Paractinoplanes brasiliensis: one gene and its partner. The protein of the gene in region 2 binds, or shares a complex with, the protein of the main gene of each other region. Links are inferred from orthologs where the notes say so. Each region holds a gene or a part of one and is shown on either strand. Other genes may lie near its edges.

Evidence for each region.
Region 1: the proteins of mfd (region 2) and uvrA are in contact, whole or in part, in a crystal structure (PDB 4DFC), measured with the Escherichia coli proteins. The link is inferred for Paractinoplanes brasiliensis from one-to-one orthologs.

Annotation. Positions count from the first base shown.
Region 1 is NZ_SNWR01000001.1:1,477,441-1,485,535, forward strand. What follows is about bases 1,562-5,146. They hold uvrA (excinuclease ABC subunit UvrA), read right to left. Parts: upstream 4,765-5,146; coding sequence 1,762-4,764; downstream 1,562-1,761. Other genes in these bases: C8E87_RS06265 (DUF6311 domain-containing protein), read right to left, coding at 4,911-5,146. Also shown: excinuclease ABC subunit UvrC, read right to left, coding at 1-894; C8E87_RS06255 (Rieske (2Fe-2S) protein), read right to left, coding at 993-1,520; more of C8E87_RS06265, read right to left, coding at 5,147-6,704; rsgA (ribosome small subunit-dependent GTPase A), read right to left, coding at 6,730-7,767; C8E87_RS06275 (maleylpyruvate isomerase family mycothiol-dependent enzyme), read left to right, coding at 8,075-8,095. UniProt on the Escherichia coli protein: The UvrABC repair system catalyzes the recognition and processing of DNA lesions. UvrA is an ATPase and a DNA-binding protein. A damage recognition complex composed of 2 UvrA and 2 UvrB subunits scans DNA for abnormalities.
Region 2 is NZ_SNWR01000001.1:2,607,895-2,616,535, forward strand. Bases 2,139-6,269 are described here. They hold mfd (transcription-repair coupling factor), read right to left. Parts: upstream 5,960-6,269; coding sequence 2,339-5,959; downstream 2,139-2,338. Other genes in these bases: C8E87_RS11565 (hypothetical protein), read right to left, coding at 2,139-2,268; C8E87_RS11575 (hydrogenase maturation protein), read left to right, coding at 6,143-6,269. Outside these bases: C8E87_RS11555 (DUF885 domain-containing protein), read right to left, coding at 1-433; C8E87_RS11560 (nucleoside triphosphate pyrophosphohydrolase), read right to left, coding at 444-1,442; more of C8E87_RS11565, read right to left, coding at 1,522-2,138; more of C8E87_RS11575, read left to right, coding at 6,270-7,897; C8E87_RS11580 (glycosyltransferase family 2 protein), read left to right, coding at 7,897-8,641. UniProt on the Escherichia coli protein: Couples transcription and DNA repair by recognizing RNA polymerase (RNAP) stalled at DNA lesions. Mediates ATP-dependent release of RNAP and its truncated transcript from the DNA, and recruitment of nucleotide excision repair machinery to the damaged site.

The DNA of each region.
Region 1 (8,095 bases), 1.1 Mb from region 2 along the record:
GCCGGTCGTGAGGTCCTCCACCTTTTCCACGACCCAGCCACGCTGGCCCCGGACCCGGCCGTCGCGTACGTGGAAGACCTGGACCGCGGCCTCGAGGGGGTCCTCGGCGAAGGCGACCACGTCGGCGTCGGTGCCGTCGCCGAGCACGACGGTCTGTTTCTCCATCGCCCGGCGCAGGGCCGCGATGTCGTCACGCAGCCGGGCCGCCCGCTCGAACTCGAGTTCCTCGGAGGCGGCCATCATGTCGCGTTCGAGCCGCTTGACGAACGTGTCGGTCTTGCCGCCCATGAAGTCGCAGAAGTCGTCGACGATCGCGCGGTGTTCCTCGGCCGTGACCGAGCCGACGCACGGCGCCGAGCACTTGCCGATGTAGCCCAGCAGGCAGGGGCGGCCGATCTGGCCGGAACGTTTGAAGACGCCGGACGAGCAGGTGCGAGCGGGGAAGACGCGCAGCAGCAGGTCGAGCGTCTCGCGGATGGCCCAGGCGTGCGAGTAGGGCCCGAAGTAGCGCACGCCCTTGCGCTTGGCCCCGCGCATCACCTGCAACCGGGGAAACTCCTCGTTCAGCGTCACCGCGAGGAACGGGTAGGACTTGTCGTCCCGGTACTTCACGTTGAACCGGGGGTCGAACTCCTTGATCCAGGAGAACTCGAGCTGCAGCGCCTCGACCTCGGTGCCGACAGTCACCCAGTCCACACTGGCCGCCGTGGTGACCATCTGCTGGGTGCGCGCGTGCAGCGACCACGTGTCGGCGAAGTAGGAATTCAACCTGTTCCGCAGGTTTTTCGCCTTGCCGACGTAGATGACCCGGCCGGTCTGATCGCGGAAACGGTAGACGCCCGGGGACTCCGGAATGGTTCCGGGAGCCGGGCGATAGCTGGAGGGGTCTGGCACAGGCTCAACAGTAATGCGGGGGACTGACATGATTGTCCGACCGGAGGTCCGTCGCCGCCGCCACGGCTTCGGACCTCCGGCCCGGACGGTCTGTCAGATCAAGCGGCGACGATGTTGTCGCCGTCCACCTTGACCTTGGTCTCGGGCAGGGCCTTGTTGGCCGGGCCGGAGGTCGGCTGGCCGGTCTCGATCGAGAACTTGCTGTTGTGGCAGGGGCACGAGATCTGCCCGCCGTCAATCTTGTTGACGTCGCAGCCGGCGTGCGTGCAGACCTTGCTGAACGCCTTGAACACGCCCGCGGTGGGCTGGGTGATCACGTAGTCGCCCTGGATCACGCCGCCGCCCTCGGGCACGTCACCCACGGCGGCCAGCGTCGCCCCGCCCGAACCGCCGTTGCTGTCCGAACCGTTGCCGCCGCCTGCGGCCGCGCTGCCGGCCGGGCCGGGGTTGTCGGTGAAGTCGCTGCCGTTGCTGTTGGTCGACGAGGCCGTGCCGCACGCCGCGAGGACAGCGGTGGCGCCCGCCGCGCCCGCGCCGAGCAGGACCACGCGGCGTGTCGAGGCCGTCGGCCGTCCGGGCTCCTCGGGCGAGGTCTCGGCGTCGGTCTTGGTCTGCACGTCTGTCATCGTGTGTCCTCCAGTGCCGGGTCCGCGTCAATGGTCACGCGGCGTCGCCTCTACATACGCTGCCGCGGCCCGCCGGGTTCAGGCGTACCGCGAAATACCCGCCGAAACGGCGGCGGTCCATCCGGGTTTGCGGGCTTTCGCCAATGGCGGGGCCCGGACGGCAACGCCCGATCGAGGTTATGCCCTCGACCGGGCGCCGTAGCTTTGAGTTACCTGTGATGTTGCTGAAGGTCGGCGGGACTCAGGCCTGGGAAGCCGCCTTGGCCCGCGACCGCGAAGCCCGGGGCTTGGTGACCGTGGTGCCGTTCGACGCGGCCTTGGCCGGCGAAGTCGCTCTGGCCGCGGCGCCGTTGGCCTTGGCCGCCCGGGCAACCGCCGCGGGCGAACCCTGGCCCTCGCCCTGGAGCCCGAGCATGTGCCGCAGAAACTGGCCGGTGTGACTCTCGGGCACCTCGGCCAGCTCTTCCGGGGTGCCGGTGGCCAGCACCAGGCCGCCCTTGCTGCCGCCCTCGGGACCCATGTCGATCAGCCAGTCGGCGTTCTTGATCACGTCGAGGTTGTGCTCGATCGTGATCACCGTGTTGCCCTTGTCGACCAGGCCGTTGAGCACCAGCAGCAGCTTGCGGATGTCCTCGAAGTGCAGGCCGGTGGTCGGCTCGTCGAGCACGTAGACCGTCTTGCCGGTCGACCGCTTCTGCAGCTCGGAGGCCAGCTTGACACGCTGCGCCTCACCACCGGACAGCGTCGGCGCGGGCTGGCCGAGCCGTACGTAACCCAGCCCCACGTCGACCAGCGTCTTGAGGTGGCGGTGGATCGACGAGATCGGCTCGAAGAAGGTCGCCGCCTCCTCGATCGGCATCTCCAGCACCTCGGAGATCGTCTTGCCCTTGTAGTGCACCTCGAGCGTCTCGCGGTTGTACCGGGCGCCCTTGCAGACCTCGCACGGGACGTAGACGTCGGGCAGGAAGTTCATCTCGATCTTGATCGTGCCGTCACCGGCGCAGTTCTCGCAGCGGCCGCCCTTGACGTTGAACGAGAACCGGCCGGGGCCGTAGCCGCGCACCTTGGCCTCGGTGGTCTCGGCGAACAGCTTGCGGATGTTGTCGAAGACACCCGTGTACGTCGCCGGGTTGGACCGCGGGGTGCGGCCGATCGGCGACTGGTCGACGCCGACGACCTTGTCGACGTTCTCCAGGCCGGTGATGCGGGTGTGCCGGCCCGGCACCATGCGGGCGCCGTTGATCTGGTTGGCCAGCACGGTGTAGAGGATGTCGTTGACCAGCGTGGACTTTCCGGAACCGCTCACCCCGGTGACCGCGATGAACTGGCCCAGCGGGAACGGGACGGTCAGCCCGCGCAGGTTGTGCTCGCGGGCGCCCTGCACGACCAGCTCGCGGCCCGGCATCTGCGGGCGCCGGCCGGCCGGGGTCGGGATCGACTTGCGGCCCGACAGGTAGGCGCCGGTCGGCGAGTTCTTGTTCTTCAGCAGGCCCTCGACCGAGCCGCTGTGCACGATGTGCCCGCCGTGCTCACCGGCGCCGGGGCCGATGTCGACGATCCAGTCGGCCGTACGGATGGTGTCCTCGTCGTGCTCGACCACGATCAGCGTGTTGCCCAGGTTGCGCAGCCGCACCAGGGTCTCGATGAGCCGGTGGTTGTCGCGCTGGTGCAGGCCGATCGACGGCTCGTCGAGCACGTAGAGCACGCCGACCAGGCCCGAGCCGATCTGGGTGGCGAGCCGGATGCGCTGGGCCTCGCCGCCCGAGAGGGTGCCCGCGCCACGGTCGAGCGACAGGTAGTCGAGACCCACGTCGACGAGGAACTGCAGCCGGGCGTTGATCTCTTTGAGGACCCGCTCGGCGATCATCTTCTGCCGGTCGTCGAGCACGATGTTCGACAGCATCTCGGCGCACTCGCCGATCGACAGGTTGCACACCTCGGCGATGCTCTTGCCGTCGATCGTGACGGCCAGCACCTCGGGCTTGAGCCGGGCGCCCCGGCACACCGGGCAGGGCACGTCGCGCATGTAGCCCTCGTACTTGTCGCGCGACCAGTCGCTCTCGGTGTCGTTGTGCCGCCGCTCGATCCACTGCACCACACCCTCGAAGCCGGTGTAGTAGGAACGCTCGCGACCGTACTTGTTGCGGTAACGCACGTGCACCTGGTCTTCGGACCCGTGCAGGATCGTCTTCTGCGCCCGGGCCGGGAGCGAGCGCCACGGGGTGTCGACGCTGAACTTCTCGGCCTTGGCCAGCGCCTCGAGCAGCCGCAGGAAGTACTCCTGGGTCTGGCCGCCGGACCAGGGCTGGATGGCGCCCTCGCGGATGCTGCGTTCCTCGTCGGGGACGAGCAGCTCGGGGTCGACCTCTTTCTTGGTGCCGAGGCCGGAGCACTCGGGGCACGCGCCGTAGGGGGCGTTGAACGAGAAGACCCGGGGCTCGAGGTCCTCGATGGCCAGGGGGTGGTCGTTGGGGCAGGCCAGGTGCTCGCTGAAGCGGCGCTCGCGGGCCGGGTCGTCCTCCGGCAGGTCGACGAACTCGAGCAGCACGATGCCGCCGGCCAGGCCCAGCGCCGACTCGATGGAGTCGGTCAGGCGCTGCTTGCTGCTCGCCTTGACGCTGAGCCGGTCGACCACCACCTCGATGGTGTGCTTCTCCTGCTTCTTGAGCTTCGGCGGCTCGGTCAGCGGGTGCACCACGCCGTCGACCCGGGCCCGCGCGTAGCCCTTGGCCTGCAGCTCGGCGAAAAGGTCGACGTACTCACCCTTGCGCCCGCGGACGACCGGGGCGAGCACCATGAACCGGGTGCCCTCCTGCATGGCGAGCACCCGGTCGACGATCTGCTGCGGCGTCTGCTTGCTGATCCGCTCGCCGCAGACCGGGCAGTGCGGAATGCCCGTACGCGCGAACAGCAGGCGCAGGTAGTCGTAGACCTCGGTGATCGTGCCGACCGTCGAGCGCGGGTTGCGCGAGGTCGACTTCTGGTCGATCGACACCGCCGGGGACAGGCCCTCGATGAAGTCGACGTCGGGCTTGTCCATCTGCCCGAGGAACTGCCTCGCGTACGACGAGAGGGACTCGACGTAGCGCCGCTGCCCCTCGGCGAAGATCGTGTCGAACGCGAGGCTGGACTTGCCGGACCCGGACAGACCGGTGAACACGATCATCGCGTCGCGGGGCAGGTCAAGGTTGACGTCACGCAGGTTGTGCTCGCGCGCGCCTCGAATAGTCAAACGGTCGGCCACCAGCCAGCCTCTCCGTACAGGTGTTTGAGTGAGCAAGCCGCGGCCACTCTAGCCATGGGGTACGACAAGTTTTGCCGCCGCGGGCGCCAAGAAGGTGTAGCGCCTGGCACATCACGCACATTCCCGCAGTTCCGGCGCGAGAAAACTCACTCCGGCGAGGGAACCGGAAGCGAGCGTACGTCCCACAGCTGAACTCCGCCGACCAGCTGCGGCGCGCCCAGGGCGGTGGTCATCGTTTCCAGCAGCGCGTCCTCGTTGCGGCTGCCGGGCACCAGCACGACCACGGCGGCCCGCCAGAAGATCAGGTCTTCGGTGATGCGGGCCTTGTCGCTCGCGGTCAGTTGCGGGCGCTCGCCGAACTCCCGGACCCGCCAGAGCAGGTCGGAGGTGAACCGGCGGGGAGCGTTCCACGAGCCGGTGTCGTCGCGCGGCGGGTCGACCGGGCCCATGAAGTAACCGCGGGGCGTCCGGTACTCCAGGTGGGACAGCGTCACCCAGCGCATCCCCGTACGCCCGGTGGTGACCTCGGGCAGAGGGACGGTGACCAGGGTACGGTCGTCGGACACGTACTGCCGCCAGGTGCCCTGGGTCAGGAACGGCGGCAACGGGTCGTCCACGACGACGGGCAGCGGCTTGGGGAACAACGGCACCAGCGCGAGCACGAGGCCCACCTGCCACAGCCGCCGGCCGCGCGGCGTGAACCCGCGCAGCCGATCGGTGGCCAGCGCCAGCAGCACACCGGCGATGGTCGCGGGCACCATGGCGAACCGGGTCACACTGACGAGGTCGATGATCGGCACGTGGCTGATCAGGCCGAACGGCAGCGGGACGCCGGTGCGGCGCCCGAAGACGATCAGCACGGGCCCCATCGACACGATCAGCAGCACAAGCGCGGAGACAGCGGCGGCGCGGGCCGCCACCGTGCGCCACAGCACCACCACCGACGCGACGATCATGACCAGGCCCGCCGGGCCGAAGAACAGGTTGTCCTCCGTGCTGCTGACGCTCATGTGCCGGGTGAGCTCGGCGTTGCCGGCCAGCGACTGCCGCGCGAACCCGGCGATCGAGGCCAGGTCGGTCGCGTACATGTCGGGTGCGAACGGCTGGCCGTGGTAGTTGCCCTTGGCGAAGAACTGATACCACAGCGGGTAGGCCAGCGCGGCCAGCGAGACACCGGCCGCGACAGCGAGACCGGCCGCCATGGGCCGCGCGTCGCTGCGGGCCCGGTCGGGGGCCATCACCGCGTACGCGATGACGAAAACGCCCAGGGCCAGAGCGGTGAACAGCAGGCTCTCCTCGTTGATGAACACCTGCGCGACGATCAGCAGGCCGAGGATCACCCCACCCCGTACGGCCCGGCCGGGCTCCCGCAACCGCAGCGCCTGCCACACGATGAACGGCAACAGCCACTGGCTCACGAAGTTCACATGGCCGTTGGCGTGGGACACCATCGTCGGCGCGAACCCGCACCACAGGCCCCCGATCCAGGCCGCGAGCCGGCTGGTCACCAGATGACGGGAGAGCACCCAATACCAGGCGGCGGCTGTGCCGGCCAGGCCCAGCGTGATCAGCAGCGCCACCGAGAAACCGGGGCCGAGCCAGTGCGTGAGCGGGGCCAGCGGCAGGCTCAGGGCCAGCACCGACGTGTTGGCCATCATGTTCACGCCGTCGGGCACGTTGAGCCGGTCGCTGAAGAACGGGTTGTCGCCGTGGAACAGCACCCGCTCGCCGTGGGCCAGCATGAACAGGAACACGCCGTGGTCGTCGTCGTTGCCGGCCAGCACGCGCCCGTTCGGGTCACGCCAGAGCTGGACCGTGACCAGCACGGAGAGAACCGCGTAGCTCAGCAGGGCCCAAGGATCGGCCCGGCGGCGACGCGGCGCCGGCGTCTCGGACCGGGACCCGGCCGCACCGTCGACAACTTCCTCCACCGCACGCACCGGAGCATTGTGACAGAGGGGTCTGTCAGGAACGTCTGCGGCGGTGACCGGCCGCCCCCGCCAGCCGGGCCGACTGACGTGCCGATTCGACCTCGATCTCGTGCCTGAGCTTGCGCCACGCGGCCAGCCGCCGGGGCGCCAGCGAGCCGTCGGCCGCGGCCGTCACGACCGCGCAACCCGGTTCGGCCTCGTGCCGGCAGTCGTCGAACCGGCATTCGGCGGCCAGCACGGTGATGTCGCCGAACGCGCGGCTGAGCCCTTCGGCGGTGTCGAGCAGGCCCACCCCGCGGATGCCGGGGGTGTCGAGCACGGCCCCGCCGTCGGGGAGCGGAACCAGATTCCTGTACGCGGTGGTGTGCCGCCCCTTGCCGTCGACGTCACGGATCTGCTGCACCGGCATCACAGGAGCCCCGGCCAAGGCGTTGACCAGCGTCGACTTGCCCGCCCCGGAGCGCCCCAACAGAGCCAGGGTGCGGCCCCTCACCACGTACGGGGAAAGGTGTTGAAGGTTGTGACCCCGCCGGACACTTACCGTGATCACCGGCACACCCGGCGCGACGGCCTCGACCTGGCGGCGGATCGCCTCGGGGTCGGCGGCCGTGTCGGACTTGGTGAGGACGATCATCGGTTTCGCGCCGGACTCCCAGGCCAGGGCCAGCAGACGTTCGATGCGCGCGTCGTCCGGCTCCGGATGGATCGGCTCGACAACGGCGACGGTGTCCATGTTCGCCGCGAGCACCTGGCCGGTGCTGTCCTTGTCGGCGGTGCGGCGGATCAGACACGTGCGGCGGGGCAGCACGGCCTCGGCGGTGACCCGGCGGTCGGGCCATCGGCGCAACACCACCCAGTCACCGGCGCACGGCAGCAACGCGGGATCACGGGCGGCGCCGATCAGTACGTTCCCGCCCAGGCTGGCGCGGGTGACACCGCCCGCGTCGAGCACGGTGCAGACGCCACGGTCGGCGCGCAGCACCCGGCCCGGCGCCGCGTCGGAACGGTCGTAGGGACGATACGCGGATGCGAAAAACTCGTCCCAGCCCAGCTGGGACAGCTCGTGTGCCATGGGAACCCGTTTCCCGGACGGGGAGACAGCCGGACCGCGTGGTCAGGCGGCGGCCTCCTGGTGAAGGGACGCAAAGACGAACAGCACGCTCCCCACCTCCTCCGCGGGATCTGATCGGCGCGTCTGCACCGACGGTACGGATGCGCCTACGGCAGCGAAAGCGATTTCCGACCCACTAGGGTTCACAAGGTGACCGCGTTTCAGTTGTCGGGCCGTCCCGGCCCTCGCTCCGCTCGGTGCAGTCCGTCATGACCGCGCTTCAGTTGTCAGGCCGTCCCGGCCCTCGCTCCGCTCGGTGCAGTCCGTCATGACCATGGATCCACTCGTC
Region 2 (8,641 bases):
CGTCACGCAGCACGGCCCGAGCCGTGGCCAGCGCGTCGGGAATCGCCGCGAGCCGGCCGCCGAGGCCGGCCAGGCGTTCCTCGGCGGGGGCGAACTGGCGCGAGATCAGCGCGTGCAGCAACGGGCCGGGATTGTGCTCCAGCGGATTCCACTCGTGCTCGCGGACGTCGCCCAGCTCGAACAGGCCTCGCTCGGCCATGGCACTGAGAATGGCGTGATCGACCTGATCCTCCGGCTCGAGCGCGTCGGCATCGACCCCGGACAACGCGTCGGTCGCGTCGCGCAGCATGGCCACCTGGGCGTCGACCGCGCCGGGCGACAGGTCGGGCAGACGGTCGTCGAACCGGTGATCACCCGAATAGGTGGCCAGCCCGGGGTTGCTTTCGAGCAGGGCGTCGACGATGCGCTCGGCGAGCGGTACGAACTCCGGCATGTCGTGAAACCTACTCGGCGGGTCCGACAATTCTGGGTTCTGCCGCCTTGGCTGTGCTTTCCGCCGCCCGTACGGCCTCCGCGTACTCCAGTGCCGTGCGCCGGAGTGCCTGCTCGGCGTCGCCGCCCTCGGCCACGATCCGGAACAGCCGGGCACCGACGTCGGACCCGTCGGGCAGCGGGGCGGTGAGCCCGGCCCGGCCCGTACGCTGAAGGATCTTGGCGGCCAGGGCGAGGGCCGGCTGACTGAGCGCGATGCCGTCGAGCGCCGAGTCGCGGACTTTCTCGGCCTTCTTGATGGAGTCCCAGTTGCGGGTGATCTCCTCGATGTCGGCCACCTCGACGCCCGCGAACACGTGCGGGTTGCGGCGCACCATCTTGTCGACCAGCCCGCCCGCGACGTCGTCGATGTTCCAGGCCTCGTCCTCGGGGAGTTCCTCGGCCAGGCGCGCGTGCAGGACCACCTGCAACAGCACGTCGCCCAGTTCCTCGCGCAGGGCGTCGGTGTCGTCGGACTCGATCGCGTCGTACGCCTCGTAGCTCTCCTCGAGCAGGTACGGCGCCAGCGTGCGGTGCGTCTGGGCCCGCTTCCAGGGGTCGCCGCCGGGCGAGGCCAGCCGGTCCATCACCGCGACGGCGTCGAGCAGCCGGGCCCCGGGCGGATCCCACGAGCCGTAGATCAGCTCCAGCTCGGCCAGTCCCGGCTCGCGCGCCAGCCGGAGCCCCAAGCCGCGCGCGAACGCCTCGTCGCCCGTCGGCCCCGCCAGCCACACAACCCCTCGGTCCCCGGCCCCGTGGTGGTCGTCAACCGCCGCCAGTTCGGCGATCAGCCGCTCGGGATCGCTGTCGACCACGGTGACCGGAACACCGCTTTTGCGCAGCGCCTCGGCCTGCTCGCTCTCGGCCCCGGCAAACACCGGGTGGTTCCGCACGACATCCCAGGCGGCCGCGGTGAGCAGGCCCGCAGGGAGGCGGGGTGATGTGACAAGCAGAAAGATCCGTGCGGTCATGCCCGCAACTCTGCCACCCCCGGATTGAGCCGGAACGGGCCCGGCCTTCGTGGAAGACCGGGCCCGTTTACGGAAGCCGTCAGGAGATGTCGGTGACCGGGCTGTCGGTGGCCTCGCCCAGCGGAACGTTGACCAGGGGCTTCAGCTGACCCTGCTGGGTCTGGAACTCCAGGACGGGGATGCTGAGCGGCTGATACCGCGGGTTCACCGTGATGTCCAGCGTGTCGGTCAGCTCGGCGACCTCTTTGCGCACCGCGGCGGCCGTCTTGACCAGGGCCAGGTTCTCGGCGGGCAGCTGGGTCTTGAACTGGTCGAACGTCGTGCCCGCGGGGACCTCGCCCGAGGTGATCAGGACGTTGAAGACCTGGCGCAGGTCGTCCTCGGTGGCGTCGGGCGCGCCGGCCTGCACCTTGGCGCGCAGGGCACGCAGCAGGCCGTCGGTCTCGGCGTACAGGCGGACGTATTCAGCGGTCGGGGGCAGGCGCAGCTGGGTGGCGTAGTCGGACAGCGCCAGGTCGGCCGGCGCTGTCACGCCCTCGCGCTCGGCCACGTCGGCCAGCACGTCATGGCCGACCAGCGTGCGGACGATCTCGGCACGGGTGATCGGCATGGCCGGGGCGCCGTCGCGGGCGTCGGGCTGCTCGGCCACCGCGCGGGTCAGCTCGGCCGACGCGTTGTCCCAGACCTCCTGCACCCGGGCCTCGGTGACCTTGACGCTGTCGCCGACGTACGCGGCCACGGACGGCTCGGACCGGCAGGCGGAAAGCCCGCCCACCCCGAGACACGCAACGACGACGATGGATGCCAGTCGGCGAGCACGCTGCATGACGTTGACTCTCTCACGAAGGTTATGAGACAGATCACCCGGCCCCGGCAGAAGCGCCGGCAGACTGGAGCTATGAAGCCGTGACAGGCGCCGGCACCTCCCCCAGCACGTCCTTGAGCAGCTGGGCGCACCACTCCAGCAGGGCCTGGTCGCGCAGCGGCTCGCCGCCCACGCGCCGGGTGCTGGGCCGGGGCACACTCACCTGGTCGGTGGCGTGCTTGTAGACCGAGTCGGGGTGGTAACGCTTGAGCCGCAGCTGCTTGGAGTCGGGCAGCGGCAGCGGGGAGAACCGGATGTGCTTGCCCTGCATCGACACGTCGGTCAGCCCGTACGCCCGGGCCAGCTGGCGGAACCGGGCGACCGCGATGAGGTTGGTCACCTGGGCCGGCGGCTCGCCGTACCGGTCGGTCATCTCGGCCACGACCTCGTCGAGCTTGGCGTTGTCGCGGGCCTCGGCCAGCTTGCGGTACATCTCGAGCCGCAGCCGTTCGACCGAGACGTAGTCGACCGGCAGGTGCGCGTCCACCGGCAGGTCGATCTTGACCTCGGGCTCCTCCTCGGGGCGTTCGCCCTTGAACGCCTGCACGGCCTCGCCGACCATCCGGACGTACAGGTCGAAACCAACGCCCTCGATGTGGCCGGACTGTTCGCCGCCGAGCAGGTTGCCGGCGCCGCGGATCTCGAGGTCCTTCATCGCGACGTACATGCCGGCGCCGAGCTCGGTGTGCTGGGCGATGGTGGCCAGCCGCTCGTGGGCCTGTTCGGTGAGCGGCTTCTCACGGGGGTAGAGGAAGTACGCGTACGCCCGTTCGCGCCCCCGGCCGACCCGGCCCCGGATCTGGTGCAGCTGGGCCAGGCCGAGCAGGTCGGCCCGCTCGACGATGAGCGTGTTGGCGTTGGGGATGTCGATGCCGGACTCGACGATCGTGGTGCAGACCAGGACGTCGAACTCTTTCTCCCAGAACCCGACCATGACCTTTTCGAGCTGTTCCTCGCTCATCTGGCCGTGCGCCACCGCGACCCGGGCCTCGGGCACCAGCTCGCGCAGCCTGCGGGCCGCCTTGTCGATCGACTCGACCCGGTTGTGCAGGTAGAAGACCTGTCCGTCGCGGAGCAGCTCACGGTGGATCGACGCGGCCACCTGCTTGTCGTCCTGGGCGCCGACGAACGTGAGCACCGGGTGGCGTTCCTCGGGCGGGGTGGCGATCGTCGACATCTCGCGGATGCCGGTGATGGCCATTTCCAGCGTACGGGGAATGGGGGTGGCCGACATGGTGAGCACGTCGACCGAGGCCCGCAGCGACTTGAGCTGCTCCTTGTGTTCGACGCCGAACCGCTGTTCCTCGTCCACGATGATCAGGCCGAGGTTCTTGAACCGGGTCGAGTTGGCCAGCAGCCGGTGGGTGCCGATCACGATGTCGGCCGTGCCGTTGCCGGCTTCCTCGAGGGTCAGCCGCGCCTCGGACGGGGTCTGGAAGCGCGACAGCTGCTTGATGGACACCGGGAACTGGCTCATCCGCTCGGTGAACGTGTTGTAGTGCTGCTGGGCCAGCAGCGTGGTCGGCACCAGCACGGCGACCTGCTTGCCGTCCTGCACCGCCTTGAACGCCGCCCGTACGGCGATCTCGGTCTTGCCGTAACCGACGTCGCCGCAGATCAGCCTGTCCATCGGGACCCGCAGCTCCATGTCGTGCTTGACCTCGATGATCGCCGCCATCTGGTCGGGCGTCTCGGTGTAGGGGAACGCGTCCTCCAGCTCGCGCTGCCACGGCGTGTCGGGGCCGAACGCGTGGCCCTGCGAGGCCTGGCGGGCGGCGTACAGCTGGATGAGCTGCGCGGCGATCTCTTTGACAGCCTTCTTGGCGCGGGCCTTGCTCTTCTGCCAGTCGGCCCCGCCCATCTTGTGCAGCGTGGGCGACTCGCCGCCGACGTAGCGCGAGAGCTGGTCGAGCTGGTCGGTCGGCACGTAGAGCCGGTCGCCGGGCTGGCCGCGCTTGGAGGCGGCGTACTCCAGCACGATGTACTCGCGGTCGGCGCCGTTGACCGTACGCTGCACCAGTTCGACGTAACGCCCGATGCCGTGCTGCTCGTGCACCACGAAGTCACCCGGCTTGAGCTCGAGCGGGTCGATGGTGTTGCGCCGCCGGGACGGCATCTTGCGCATGTCTTTTGTGGACGCGCCCCGGCCGCCGGTGATGTCGTTGCCGGTGATGACGGCGAGCTGCGAGGTGGCGTCGACGAAGCCGTGGTTGAGCCCGCCGCAGGTGACGAGCAGCTGACCGGGCTCGATCGGGGCCTCGATGGAGTCTGCCGGGGTGACGCCGAGCCCGGCGTCGCGCAGCAGCTCGGTGGCCCGCTGGGCGGTGCCGTGGCCCTCGAAGACCAGCGCGATGGCCCAGCCCGCGGCGGCCCAGTCGCTCAGGTCGCCGGCGAGCTTGGCGGTGTCACCGTGGTAAAGCGGCACGGGCTGCGCGGCCAGGGCCACCGCGTCACCCAGGTCGGGCGAGACCTCGACCTCGGGCTTCTCCAGCCAGGGTTGATCATCGGGTTGATCCTGACCATCCGAAGCGAGGCCGAACGGCGAGAGCGTCCACCATGGCTGCTTCAGGGTCGCCGCGTGAGCGCGTACGTCGGCCAAGGTCCTGAAGGCGACGGCGCCCACGTCGATCGGGGCCTGACCGCCGACAGCCGCCGCGGCCCAGGACGCCTCGAGGAACTCGTCGGACGTGCGGGTGAGGTCGTGCGCGCGGGTGCGGATCCGCTCGGGGTCACAGAGCAGCACGTGGGTGCCCGAAGGCATGCAGTCGATCAGCAGCTCCATGCTGTCGGTGCCGTCCAGCAGCGCCGGGGCCAGCGACTCCATGCCCTCGACGGGAATGCCCTCGGCCAGTTTGTCCAGAATCTCGGCCAGCTCCGGGTGTTCGGCGGAAAGCCGGGCAGCGCGCGACCGAACAGCCGGGGTCAGCAGCAACTCACGACAGGGCGGCGCCCACAGGGACGTGACCGGGTCGATCGTGCGCTGGTCGGCGACGGCGAAGGTGCGGATCTCCTCCACCTCGTCGCCCCAGAACTCGACACGTGACGGGTGCTCGTCGGTGGGCGGGAAGACGTCGAGGATGCCGCCGCGTACGGCGAACTCGCCGCGCTTGGTGACCAGGTCGACCCGCGCGTACGCCATGTCGGCCAGCCGGCGGGCCACCGCTTCGAGCTCGGCCTCGCCGCCCGTGGTCAGCTCGACCGGCTCGAGGTCACCCAGGCCCTTGAGCTGGGGCTGCAGCAGTGAACGGACCGGCGCGACGACGACCTGAAGCTCCTCACCGGACGCCGGGTGGGCCAGTCGGCGCAGCACGGCCAGCCGGCGGCCGACCGTGTCGGAGCGGGGGGACAGCCGCTCGTGGGGCAGCGTTTCCCACGACGGGAAGACGGCGACCCGGGACGGGCTGATCAGGCAGCCCAGCGCGTCGGCGAGGTCGTCGGCCTCACGGGTGGTGGCGGTGACGGCCAGCACCGGACGGTCGGCGCCGCCGATCTCGGCCGTCCCGGCCACGGTGGCCACGACGAACGGCCGCAGCGAGGCGGGCGCGGTGAGGTCGAGGGCGTCGGAGGAGACGAAGCCCTGGCGCGCCAGGTCGCGGGCACGCGCGAGACCGCGGTCGCGGAGCGCGGCGGGAATGAGACCGGAGAGCTGCATCTGAAAGACCCCAAGCACGTCAATTAACCCCAGCGCCCGGAGGGGGCGGGGGTACGACGACGAGTTTAGTCCGCCCCACCGACATTCACGGGCGGCGGCGCAACAACGCACAGCATGTCCGACATAGCCATTGATAACGGGGCAATAGTGGCGGCTGCAGAAAGCATTCCCTGGGGAGGAAACGTGCGGATCCTGCTGCTCGTTACGGCGTTCAACGGTCTCAGTCAGCGGGTCTGGTGCGCGCTGCGCGAGGCCGGGCACGACGTGGGCGTGCAGCTCGCGACCGGCGCGTCGGACATGACCGATGCGGTGCGGGCCGCGAATCCCGACCTGATCCTGTGCCCGTTCCTCAAGGACAGGGTGCCGGCCAAGGTCTGGCGGAACTGGCGCACGGTGATCATCCACCCGGGCCCGGTCGGCGATCGTGGCCCGTCCTCGCTGGACTGGGCGATCGCCGAGGGGCTGCCCGTGTGGGGGGTCACGGCGCTGCAGGCGGTCGAGGAGATGGACGCCGGGCCGATCTGGGCCACCCGGACGTTCGGCCTGCCGGCCACTCCGCCGCGCAAGTCGTCGCTCTACAACGGGCTGGTCGCCGACGCCGCCATGGAGTGCGTGTTCGAGGTGGTGGCCAAGGCGGCCGACCCGGGCTTCGAGCCGGCGCCGGCCGGCCAGGTCGCGGGCGGGGTGCCGGACGCGCGGCTGCGACCGTCGATGACGCAGAAGGACCGCGCCTTCGACTGGTCGGAGTCGACCGAGCGGATCCTGCGCAAGATCCGGGCCGCCGACGGTTCGCCGGGGGTGCGCACCGAGATCGCCGGGCTGCCGGTGTTCGCGTACGACGGCACGCCCGGCCCGGCCCGTGACCCGCGGCCCGGTGTGCTGCTCGGCCGCCGGCAGGGCGCGGTGCTGGTCGGCACCGGCGACGGCGCGATCTGGCTGGGCCACCTGCGCGCCGCCGAAGGGGAACGCCGGATCAAGCTGCCGGCCACCACCCTGCTCGGCGCGCGGCTCAGGGGCGTTCCGCACTCGCCGCTGCCCGTCGGCGCCGAGCCCGAGGCGCCGCAGACCTATCGCCAGGTGCGCTACCGCCGTACGGGGAAAATCGGCTGGCTGACCTTCGAGTTCTACAACGGCGCGATGTCGGCCGGGCACTGCCGGCGGATGCTGGCCGGACTGCGGCACGCGGTCGCCCAGGACACCGAGGTGCTGGTGCTGCAGGGCGGCCTGGACGCGTTCAGCAACGGCATCCACCTCAACGTCATCGAGGCCGCGTCCGACCCTGCCGCGGGCGCGTGGACCAACATCCGGGCGATCAACGACGTGTGCCGCGAGATCGTCACCTGCACGCGGCAGGTCGTCGTTTCCGCGTACACGGGCAGCGCCGGCGCCGGTGGCGTGATGCTCGGCCTCGGCGCCGACATCGTGGCCGCCCGCGAGGGAATCGTGCTCAACCCGTACTACGAGATGGGCCTGTACGGCTCCGAGCTGCACACCTTCACGCTGCCACGGCGGGTCGGCGCGGGTCAGGCGCAGCGGCTGGTCGACGACAAGCTCCCGATCAGCGCCGACCACGCGGTCTCGATCGGGCTGGTCGACGAGGTCGGGCCGCGCCACCCCGAGGCGTACACACAATGGCTGACCGATCTGGCCGAGCGCGAGGCCGACCCTCGCACAGCCCGCCGTCGTCGTCAGGCCAAGGCTCGTGGCCTGGCCGCCGAGCGCGTGCCGCTGGAGGTGTTCGAGGCCCGTGAGCTGGCCGAGATGAGCCGCGACATGTTCGGCGACCGGTCCGGTTTCGCCGCCGCCCGGCACGCCTTCGTCACCAAGGCCAAGGCCACGACCACGCCGCACCGGCTGCGGTTCGCCTCGCCGGTGACGCGCATCGGGTCCAAGGAGCGCCGTCTCGTGGTGCGCCCGGCCGTACCCCTGTCCGCCTGATGCGCAAGGTCCAGGAGAAGGTTCCCGCACCCCGCCGCCCGACCGGCCGGGTCAGCGTCAGCCCGGCGTTGCAGGCGGCCACGATGTTGCTGCCCGCGCGCTACAACTACAGCGCGTACAGCGTGCTGGCCGGCCCGGCCGATCCGGCGCCGCAGGGTCAGGAGCCCTATCGCGTACGGATGAAGCGGCTCGCCCGCCGGCGTCCGTTCCTCACCGTCCTCATCACGATGTTCGCGTTCGCGTTCGAGAGCACGTTCTTCGGCTGGCTGATCGCGTCGATCGAGCTGCCGGACCGCTCGCTCAACCCGGCGCACTACGCCGGCGCGCTGATGATGATCGGCGCGACCGCCGCGATCGAGCTGTTCCGGCTGGTCAACGTCGTGACGCTGTGCCTGTCGACGCTGTGGGCGCGCGACCCCGTGCCGGTGGTGCCGGACCCGACGCTGCGGGTGGCCTTCCTGACCACGATCGTGCCGGGCAAGGAGCCGGTGGCGATGGTCGAGCGGACCCTGCGCGCGGCCCGCAACGTGCGCTACGGCGGCACGTACGACGTGTGGCTGCTCGACGAGGGCGACGACCCCGAGGTCAAGGCCATGTGCGAGCGCCTGGGCGTCCGCCATTTCAGCCGCAAGGGCCGCGAGGAGTTCAACACCGCCTCGGGCGCGTTCAAGGCCAGGACCAAGCACGGCAACTACAACTCGTGGGTCGAGGTCAACGGCGACGACTACGACGTGTTCGTCTCGG